Regions from separate parts of the Streptomyces sp. NPDC031497 genome, predicted to be linked through region 2. Evidence: riboswitches for the same ligand, from Rfam matches in the RefSeq annotation. Region 2 holds a riboswitch; each other region holds the start of a gene.
The links. Region 2 has a riboswitch for cyclic di-AMP ahead of ACZ5K7_RS18085 (C40 family peptidase). Riboswitches for the same ligand answer to the same signal wherever they lie in the genome.
Positions count from the first base shown of each region.

Region 1: linked by a shared signal. The riboswitch ahead of ACZ5K7_RS18005 (M23 family metallopeptidase) and the one ahead of ACZ5K7_RS18085 (C40 family peptidase) in region 2 are both predicted to bind cyclic di-AMP.
Region 3: linked by a shared signal. The riboswitch ahead of ACZ5K7_RS14070 (C40 family peptidase) and the one ahead of ACZ5K7_RS18085 (C40 family peptidase) in region 2 are both predicted to bind cyclic di-AMP.

Region 1 is NZ_JBVIKO010000007.1:435,302-438,544, forward strand. Features, by position in the region: tRNA gene ACZ5K7_RS17995 (tRNA-Met) at 1-27, shown strand, start outside; gene ACZ5K7_RS18000 (PP2C family protein-serine/threonine phosphatase) at 209-1,318, shown strand; cyclic di-AMP (ydaO/yuaA leader) riboswitch at 1,586-1,744, shown strand; gene ACZ5K7_RS18005 (M23 family metallopeptidase) at 1,754-2,800, shown strand; gene ACZ5K7_RS18010 (aldo/keto reductase) at 2,955-3,243, shown strand, end outside.
Region 2 is NZ_JBVIKO010000008.1:721-3,963, forward strand. Features, by position in the region: gene ACZ5K7_RS18080 (DUF1996 domain-containing protein) at 1-1,381, opposite strand, end outside; cyclic di-AMP (ydaO/yuaA leader) riboswitch at 1,779-1,953, shown strand; gene ACZ5K7_RS18085 (C40 family peptidase) at 1,962-3,243, shown strand, end outside.
Region 3 is NZ_JBVIKO010000006.1:53,530-56,772, forward strand. Features, by position in the region: gene ACZ5K7_RS14070 (C40 family peptidase) at 56-1,201, opposite strand; cyclic di-AMP (ydaO/yuaA leader) riboswitch at 1,210-1,382, opposite strand; gene pcrA (DNA helicase PcrA) at 1,706-3,243, shown strand, end outside.

The DNA of each region.
Region 1 (3,243 bases), on a different contig from region 2:
TCGCAGGTTCAAATCCTGTCCCCGCTACTGAAGAATCAGGGCCGGAATCCAAGAACGAGGATTCCGGCCCTGAGTCGTATACCGGGTTCCATACCGGCACGTGTCCCTCGTCACATCCGTCCGCACTCATCCGCCCGGCCCACACCACTCGCCGCCGCTCGCTCGCAACCGCAAACCTGGACGGACACGCATTGGACACCTGGGACATATGGGGAGTCGTACCGTGGCCCCTGGAGAGGCGCAGGAGGACGGGTCCGCAGCGGTCCGCACCCTGGCCTGCTTCCTGCCGGCCCTGCTGATCGTCGCCGGGGTCTGCTACGACGTCCTCACCCCGAGGGCCTTCACGGCCGTCCCGTTCTTCACGGCAGCCCCGCTGATCGCCGCGCCCCTCACCTCGCTGCGCACCACCGTCCTGACCGGCCTCGCGTCCTTCCTCGCCGCCTTCGCCGTGCACGCCCGCTTCGACTTCGGCCCGAACGTCGACATGGTTACCGAGGTCCTCACCGTGGTCACCGTCGCCGCCCTCGCGGCCGGCATCAACCGGGTCGTGCGCCTCGGTGACCAGCGTCTGGCCTCCGCCCGCGAGATCGCCGAGGCCGCCCAGCGGGCGGTCCTGCCCGAGCCCGACGAGCGGATCGGCGGCTTCGAGATCGCGGCCCGCTACGAGGCGGCCCAGGAGGGCGCCTTCATCGGCGGTGACCTGTACGCGGTCCAGGACACCCCGTACGGCGTGCGGCTGGTCGTCGGCGACGTCCGCGGCAAGGGTATGGGCGCGGTCGCCGCCGTCGCCGTGGTCATCGGCGCGTTCCGGGAGGCCGCCGAGCAAGAGGCAACGCTGGAGGCGGTGGCGGGGCGGCTGGAGCGGGCGCTGGCCCGCGAGGGCGTCCGGCGCGGCGGCCTCGACGCGGTCGAGGGGTTCACCACCGCCGTACTCGCCGAACTCCCGCGCGGTGACGGCACGGTCCGGGTCGTCAACCGCGGCCATCCGCCGCCCCTGCTGCTGCACGGCGACGGCACGGTGTGCCCGGTACGGGGGCCCGAGGCCGCACTGCCGCTCGGGATGGCCGAGTTGGGGGCCTGGCCGGACCGGGCCGCCGAGCACGCGTTCCCGAGCGGGGCCACGCTGCTGCTGTACACCGACGGCCTCTCCGAGGCGCGGGACGCACACGGCCGGTTCTACGACCCCGAGCGGCGGCTGGCCGGCCGTGCCGTCACCGCCCCCGGTGCGCTGCTGGCCCGGCTCGCGGCCGAGGTGCGCAGGCACACCGGCGGCGGCATGACGGACGACATGGCGCTGCTCGCCGTACGACGGCCCTGAGCGCGATCACGCGGCCGTTCTGGGGATTGTCACCCTCGGTGCACGGACGAGCGCCCTCCGCATAACAGCTGAGTCACCATCAAAACGCGTGTGACTCCTGAGCTGGACAGAACACAGAGTCAAGTCGACCGTTTTTGACCGTTCAGGCAGGTAAGTCCATGCTTTGAAAGCTTAATGATCAAGGCGAACAGCTTGGAATCTGACAGCCGGGTCTATTAACGTTCGATAACGCAGCGCGGTCGTCCCAGCCGTCACCCGCGACGGCTCCGCGCGCACGCGCCGAATCCCGCAAGGGAACCGGGGAACCACCACCTTGGGGTGAATCGCACAACTACCGCCGGGTACGAAACGGCCGGTATACGCGCGTAGGAGACCTTCCCGCTCCGAACCCGTCAGCTAACCCGGTAGGCAGCGGAAGGAAAGGAGTGCGCCCGCGTGGCGTCCAACCGGCCTGCTCCGACAGCCCCGTTCGTGCCCAGCCAGCGTCAACCCGAGACCTTCGGCTATGGCGGCTACCGCACCGACGAGGGCCCCTGGGAGGAGTGGAACCCCACCGAGGAGTCCCTCGCCCCGGTACGCGGCCGGCACCGGGTCGCCAAGCAGCGCGGCGGCGGGCTCGCCCGCAGCTCCACGGTCCTCGGCGTCGGCGTCATCGCCGCCGTCGGCGCGGGCGGCATGGCCAGCGCCAACACCGGCAAGCCGCCGGTCTCCATCTCCCTGCCCGACCTGCCGTCCTCCGTCGGCTCCCTGCTCGGCGAGGGCGGTGGCCACCACGCCACCCAGACCGCGCTCAGCAGCGTCACCACGACGACGAACGCCACCGACGCGGACTCCTCCGCCTCCTCGGCCGACGCCGGTGAGGCGCTGCGCAGCCGGATCATCGCCCAGGCCGAGCAGCAGCAGACCCAGCTCGACGTCAAGGCCACCGCCAAGGCCGTGGCCGCCGCCGACAAGGCGGTCTCCGACGCGGAGGCCAAGGCGGAGCAGACGGCGGCCGCCAAGGCCGCCGACGCCAAGGAGCAGGCGCAGGCCGCCGAGAAGGCGCAGGCCGAACAGAAGCGGCTCGCCGCGCTGGCCAAGCAGTACACGCTGCCGGTCGTCTCCTACACGATCACCGGCACCTTCGGGCAGGCCGGCTCGATGTGGGCCTCCGGCTACCACACCGGGCTCGACTTCGCCGCTCCCACCGGCACGATCATCAAGGCCGTGCACAGCGGCACCGTCACGGAGGCCGGCTGGGCCGGCTCGTACGGCTACCGCACGATCATCACCCTGGACGACGGCACCGAGCTGTGGTTCTGCCACCAGTCCTCGATCGGCGTCAAGGTCGGCCAGAAGGTCGCCACCGGTGACGTCATCGGCCGCGTCGGCGCCACCGGCAACGTCACCGGCCCGCACCTCCACCTGGAGGTCCACCCCGGCGGCCAGGCCACCGGCATCGACCCGATGACCTGGCTGCGCGGCAAGGGCCTCAACCCCTGACGGACCCCACTGATCCCCGGCGGCCCTGACGACAACCCCCCGACGTCAGGGCTGCCGGTTCGGTGTACCCAGGGCACCCCGGTGCATTCCGCTTTTACGAGAACTTCGCGTTGCGTCGGCATGGGCGCACCGGCAGCCGGTGTTGAACTGAGGCATGACTGCTTCTTCCGCTTCCCGCTCCCTCCGCAAGCTCGGCGCCTCCGACCTGGAGGTCTTTCCGCTCTGCCTGGGCGGCAACGTCTTCGGCTGGACCGCCGACGAGGCCGCCTCCTTCGCCGTCCTCGACGCGTACACGGCCGCCGGCGGCAACTTCGTGGACACCGCCGACTCGTACACGGCCTGGATCGAGGGCCACAAGGGCGGCGAGTCCGAGACCGTCATCGGCAAGTGGGTCAAGGCGCGCGGCAACCGCGACGACGTCGTGATCGCGACGAAGGTCAGCC
Region 2 (3,243 bases):
GGCCCTCGTCGAAGACGTTGATGAAGTCGCCGTGGTCGGTGACGGGCTTGTGCAGCTGCTCGGGGAACGAGTCCACCGAGAACAGCGGGACGGTACGGCCGCCGTCCTGGAGGCTCGGTGCGTCGACGTCGTAGACGATGCGCTGCACCAGCTGCGGGATCGCCTGGAAACCGGCGGGGCAGCTGCCGTCGGCCGCGGCGAACGCCACATGGGTGCGGTGGTTGGCGCTGTCGATGTTCCGGCCGTCCCAGCAGCTCTGGAACTTGAACGTGCGTACGACGTCACTGCCCGAGGGGCAGAGCGGGTACTTGTCCTTGAGCTGCCGGTCCTCGAAACCGGTGCAGCTCCAGGAGGCGTTGGCGTTGGCCGGGCCGTTGACGAAGGCCTTGGCGTCACCGGTGATGATGCGCAGCAGCCGCGGCATCTCGGTGACCTTGGAGGTCGGGTTGCCCTCGAAGGTCAGCGTGACCTGCTTCGCCGTGACGATCTGCCCGGCGTTGCCCTCGGTGCCGCCGCCCGGCTTGTCGGCGTCCCGCTCCTGCTTGCCGTTCTGCAGCCGCAGCACGGGCCAGTAGTACGTGGACTTGTCGCCCTGATCCGCGCAGCTGGTGTCGGCGTTGGCGAGGTCGTCGTCGCTGGCGAAGGCGTTGTTGGACTGGTTGCCGATGTAGTCGTGGAAGTGGTGGGCGCCGTTGGAGACACCGGGCGCGACGATCACGTTGTCCGAGTTGAACAGGCCGTTCGCGTTGACACCGCAACTGGAGGCGAAGGTGCCGGTGGAGCCGCCGGGTTGCTCGGCCGGGGTCGCGACATTGGGCTGGACGGTGGTGATGTCGGCGTAGTCGGCGGCGACGGGGCCGTTGCCGCCCTGGCCGCCGATCCCGGCACCCGCGCCGGCACTCGCACTGGCGCCGGCGCTCGCACTGGCGCTCTGGCTCGGTGTGGCGCCGTCCTGCGGTGACGCCGACTGCCCGGCGCCCTGGTCCGAGGAGCGCAGGGTGCAGGCGGCGAGGTCGTCGAGGCCCTGGGGGCGGTCGCCCTCGCGGCCGATGGCGTCGGCGATGCGCTGGAGGGATTCGGACCGCTTCTCCTTCAGCGGATCCAGGATCGTCTGGTCGGCGAGGCCGGGGTTCTGCTGGATCGCCGCGGCCGACTCCTTGAGCTGCTGATAGGCGGCCGCGATCTGCTGGTCCAGCTGGGCGAGTTCACCGTCCACGTCGGCCCGGGCCGCGTCGGGCACGTCCGTCAGCCGACTGCCGACGTCGGGGCAGTAGACGGTGGGCGCGGACAGCACCTGGGCGGTGGCGGTCTGCCCGGACTGGTCCGATTCGGTCGCCGAGGCGTAGACGTTCACCGCGACCAGTGTTCCGCCGCCGAGCATCAGAGCGACCGCTGCGAAGGTCGCGCGTTGTGCGCCGGTCGGGCGTCTGCGCCTGTTGGGTCTCAAGGTCGTTCCCCTGCGTGTCGTGGTCGGCCGGACATGGAAATCCCTCGCCCTATACGCGGCGTGGCGCCACTGTGTTCAACTGTCCCGGAAATTCACGGTGACCTCACAGGAAGCGAACTCCTCGGGCAGCCGACGGCACCGCTGCGACGGCCGCGCGACGGCGATCGGGGTGCGGGCGAAATACCGTCCCGCACGGCCGGATCTCGAACGCTACGACGAACATCACAATTACGTATCGGACATTACGCACTTCAACCTTCACACGAGTGACACAAGTTGGCTAAGTTGACGGGCAAGCCGCTCGGCTCCCCCCGGCGAATCCCGTCGGGCCGCGCGGCCTCCGCCTAATCCGGTGCCCAACGGGGCGTTCCGGAGCCGGGGACCCAACCGAACCACTGGGGTGAATCGGTCAACTGCCCTTAGGGGCAAGGACCGTAGGGCATGCCTTCCGGATCGACCCGCCCGAACCCGACAGCTAACTCGGTAGGCGGAGCACGGAAGGAGCACGACCCCCATGGCGCCCGAGAGCCGTGACGAGGTTCGACAGCGGATCGACAGCCTCTACGACCAGGCCGAGAACGCCACCGGGAACTACAACGCCACACGTGCGATGAACGGGGGCTCGCGGTCCCGCGGTGTCCCGCTGTTCAAGCGGCCCCGGCGTGACGACCCGGGCCTCGAGAGCATCGCCCGGGAGTGGTTCGACGGCGCGCGATCGCGACTGGGGCCGAGTGTCCCGGCGGCGCTGCCCTCCGACCGGCAGCCCACCCGGCCCGGCCCGCGGCGGCCCGTCAGCGCCATGGCCGCCGACCTGCTGGGCCAGTTGGAGGACTCCGGGCCGTCCCGGCCGGAGCTGACCGCGGGGCCGTCCGCGAACAGCGACATCGAGGTCGTCCGTGAACTGCCGGAGCGTCCAAAGCTGGAACTGACGGCCGGGTCCCCCGCGGCGCTGCCCCCGGGCTCGTCGAGCGCGCCCAAGGCGCTGCCCCCCGCCGCGCCGCAGCGTGCCACCCCGGGCACGTCCAAGACCAAGAGCCAGCTGAAGATCGCCAAGGCGCGCGAGGTGCTGTCCCGGCGCACCGGGCAGCGCGCGATCGCGGCGCTCGAACCGGCCGCGCCGGCCCCGCAGCCGGCCCCGGCCGTCCAGGCCCCCTGGCCCACGCCCGAGGCGCATGTCCCGGCGCAGCAGTGGCCGGCCCCCGCCGGCATGCCCGGCCAGTACGGCGACACCGGCGCCTTCCAGACCGACGCCCTGACCGGTACGGGCGCCTTCCCGGCGATGACCGTGACGGACACGGGCGCCATCCCGGCGGTGCCCGCGACGGACACCGGCTCCTTCCGCGTCATGACCCCGGGCGCCGCCCAGCCCATGTCCCCGGCGGACACGGGTGGCTTCCGCATCATGACCCCGGGCGCCACCGGCGCCTTCCCGGCCGTGACCGCCATGGACGTGGGTGCCGTGCCGCCCGCGAGCCCCGGCGACACCGGTTCCTTCCGGGTCATGACTCCGGGCGCCACCGGCACGTTCCCGATGCCGGACGACACGGGCGCGTTCCCGACCGCGACACCCACGAACACGGGCGCGTTCCCGACCGCGGCCCCCGCCAACACCGGCGCCTTCCCGACCGCCGCACCCGCCATGGCCGCCGCGCCCGTCTCGGGCCCGATCGACACCGGTTTCTTCCCGGGTATGGCGCCGGCCGCGACCGCCGCCTACGCCGGCGCGCCCCCGGCCGCCGCGGAGACCGTCTATCCCGCCGCCTACGCCATGCCGGCCCCCGCCGCCATGCCCCCGG
Region 3 (3,243 bases), on a different contig from region 2:
AGCGGGGCACGCGCGCGTGCGGCACGCGATGCGGGCGGGCACGCGCCCGCGCCTCTCAGGCCGGTCGCACCACGCTGTGGATGATCGACTCGCCCCCGTAGTAGATCGACTCCTCCCGGACGTACGCGCCGGGCTTCGGGGCGTGGATCATCATGCCGTCGCCGATGTAGATGCCGACGTGGCTGACGTCGTCGTAGAAGAAAACCAGGTCGCCGGGCTGGGCGTCGGCGAGGGAGACGGTGGTGCCGGCGTTCACCTGGTCGTAGGTGGTGCGCGGCAGGGAGACGCCCGCGGCCTTCCAGGCGGCCTGGGAGAGGCCGGAGCAGTCGTACGAGCCGGGCCCGGTGGCGCCCCAGACGTACGGCTTGCCGACCTGCGCGCGGGCGAAGGCGATCGCCTTGGCGGCCTTCGTCCCGTAGGCGGAGTCGGAGGACGACGACGGGGAGCTGCTGGAGGCCGACGTCGAGGAGGGCGACGCCTCCTGCTTCGCGGCCGCCGCCTGCTGCTGCGCGAGCTCGGCCGCCTCGCGTGCCGCCGCCGCCCGCTGCTTCTGCTCGATCTCCGCCAGTCGTGCCTTCTCCTGGGCCGTCAGCTGCGACAGCAGCTCCCGCGCGGAGGTCAGCTTCGTCTGGACGGTGGACTTGGCGGTCTTGAGGTCGTCCTGCGTCTCGGTGAGCGTCTCCAGGCTCTTGGCGGCCTCCTGCCGCTTCGCCATGGTCGCGGACTGCTGTGTGGTGTAGTCGTCGACCGCGTCCTTCTCGCGCGAGGTCAGCCGGCTCATCAGTTGCGTCTGGTCGAAGTAGTCCTGAGGACTGTCCGCGAGCAGGAAGGTCGCCGTGTCGGGCGCACTGGCCCCGGTCCGGTACTGGGCCGCGGCGAACGACCCCAGTTCCTCACGCGCCTTGTTGAGCCGGTCCGTGCGCTCGGCGACGTCGTCGAGCAGGGTGTCGACCTGCTTGCGCTGCTTGCCGGTCTTCTCCTTGGCCGCGTTGTACTTCTCGGTCGCCGACTCCGCCTGCCGGTAGAGGGCGTCGACCTTCTTCTCGACCTCCTCCAGGCTGGGCTTGCCGTCCTCGGAGGGTGCGGCGTTGGCCGTCTGGGAGAGCAGTGCCACGGAGGTGAGGGCGGCGGTGGCCAGGGCGGGGGTGCGTATGCCTGCTACGCGCGTTGCGGACGGACGCGACTTGCGGTGCGACGCCAACGGGGGCGACTCCTTCCGTGCTCCGCCTACCGAGTTAGCTGTCGGATTCGGGCGGTGGTTCGGAAGGGTTGCCCTACGGTCCGTTCCCCAGTGGGAAGTCGGGACCGATTCACCCCAAGGTTCGGTGTGGGTCCCCGGTTCCGGATGCGCGGCGGCACCCTGGATTCGGCGGAGGCCGTGCGGCCCGGCGACGTTCGCCGGTGGGGGTCGTACGGCCTGCCCGGCACGTTAACCAACTCGTGTGCTCTGTGTGAAGTTTGATGTGCGATATGCCCGATACATTTTCGTGACCTTGGTGTTGCGGACCGGTCGGATCGGTCGATCGGGGATGGTATGGGGTTACTTGTCCGGCGCGGTCGAGTGGTCCGCGCTCTCGGCTGACGGGCACACCCGTGTTCACGGCGTGTGATCGCTGACCGTGAGGGGCCGATTCTGGCGGGTGACCGGGGTGACTTTCCGGGGTGGGGACCGGTTGTCAGTGGGGCGCCCTAGACTCGGAGAGCGATGAGCAGCCTCTTTGACGACAGCTTCCTGGCGAGCCTCCAGCCCCCGCGCGGCCACGAGGAGGAACCCCCGCCGCCGCCCGAGGACGAGCACGTACCGGAGCCGGTTCCGGACGATCTGTTCGGCGGGCAGTTCGACGCGCCCCCGGACCGTGACGCCTACTACCGCGACGGTGCCGCCCGCCCGGCCCTGGACCCGGCCGCGCTCCTGGAGGGGCTGAACGAGAACCAGCGGGCCGCCGTCGTGCACGCAGGGTCCCCGCTGCTGATCGTGGCCGGCGCCGGTTCCGGCAAGACGCGCGTGCTCACCCACCGCATCGCGCACCTGCTCGGCGCGCGCCAGGTGCACCCGGGGCAGATCCTCGCGATCACCTTCACCAACAAGGCCGCGGGCGAGATGAAGGAGCGCGTCGAGCACCTCGTCGGCCCGCGCGCGAACGCGATGTGGGTGATGACCTTCCACAGCGCGTGCGTGCGGATCCTGCGCAGGGAGAGCAAGAAGCTCGGCTTCACCTCCTCCTTCTCGATCTACGACGCCGCCGACTCCAAGCGCCTGATGGCCCTGGTCTGCCGCGACCTGGACCTCGACCCCAAGCGCTTCCCGCCGAAGTCGTTCAGCGCCCAGGTCAGCAACCTCAAGAACGAGCTGGTCGACGAGGAGGACTTCGCCGCTCGGGCGAGCGACGGCTTCGAGAAGACCCTCGCCCAGGCCTACGCCATGTACCAGTCGCGGCTGCGTGAGGCGAACGCCCTCGACTTCGACGACCTGATCATGACGACCGTCAACCTGCTGCGCGCCTTCCCGGACGTCGCCGAGCACTATCGCCGCCGCTTCCGGCACGTCCTGGTCGACGAGTACCAGGACACCAACCACGCCCAGTACGCCCTCGTGCGCGAGCTGGTCGGCACCGGCGCTCACGAGGCGGACGTGCCGCCGGGCGAGCAGGACCTGCCGCCCGCCGAGCTCTGCGTCGTCGGTGACGCCGACCAGTCGATCTACGCCTTCCGGGGCGCGACGATCCGCAACATCCTCCAGTTCGAGGAGGACTACCCGAACGCGACGACGATCCTCCTGGAGCAGAACTACCGCTCCACGCAGACGATCCTCTCCGCCGCCAACGCGGTCATCGAGCGCAACGAGTCCCGCCGCCCGAAGAATCTGTGGACCAACGCGGGCGCGGGCGCGCAGATCACCGGCTACGTCGCCGACACCGAGCACGACGAGGCGCAGTTCGTCGCCGACGAGATAGACCGTCTGACGGACGCGGGCAAGGCGAAGGCGGGCGATGTCGCCGTCTTCTACCGCACCAACGCGCAGTCCCGTGTCTTCGAGGAGATCTTCATCCGTGTCGGCCTGCCCTACAAGGTCGTCGGCGGTGTCCGCTTCTACGAGCGCAAGGAGGTCCGGGACGTCCTGGCCTACCTCCGGGTCCTCGCCAACCCCGAGGACTCCGTCCCGCTGCGCCGGATCCTCAACGTCCCCAAGCGCGGTATCGGCGACCGCGCGGAGGCGATGATCGACGCCCTCGCCCAGCGCGA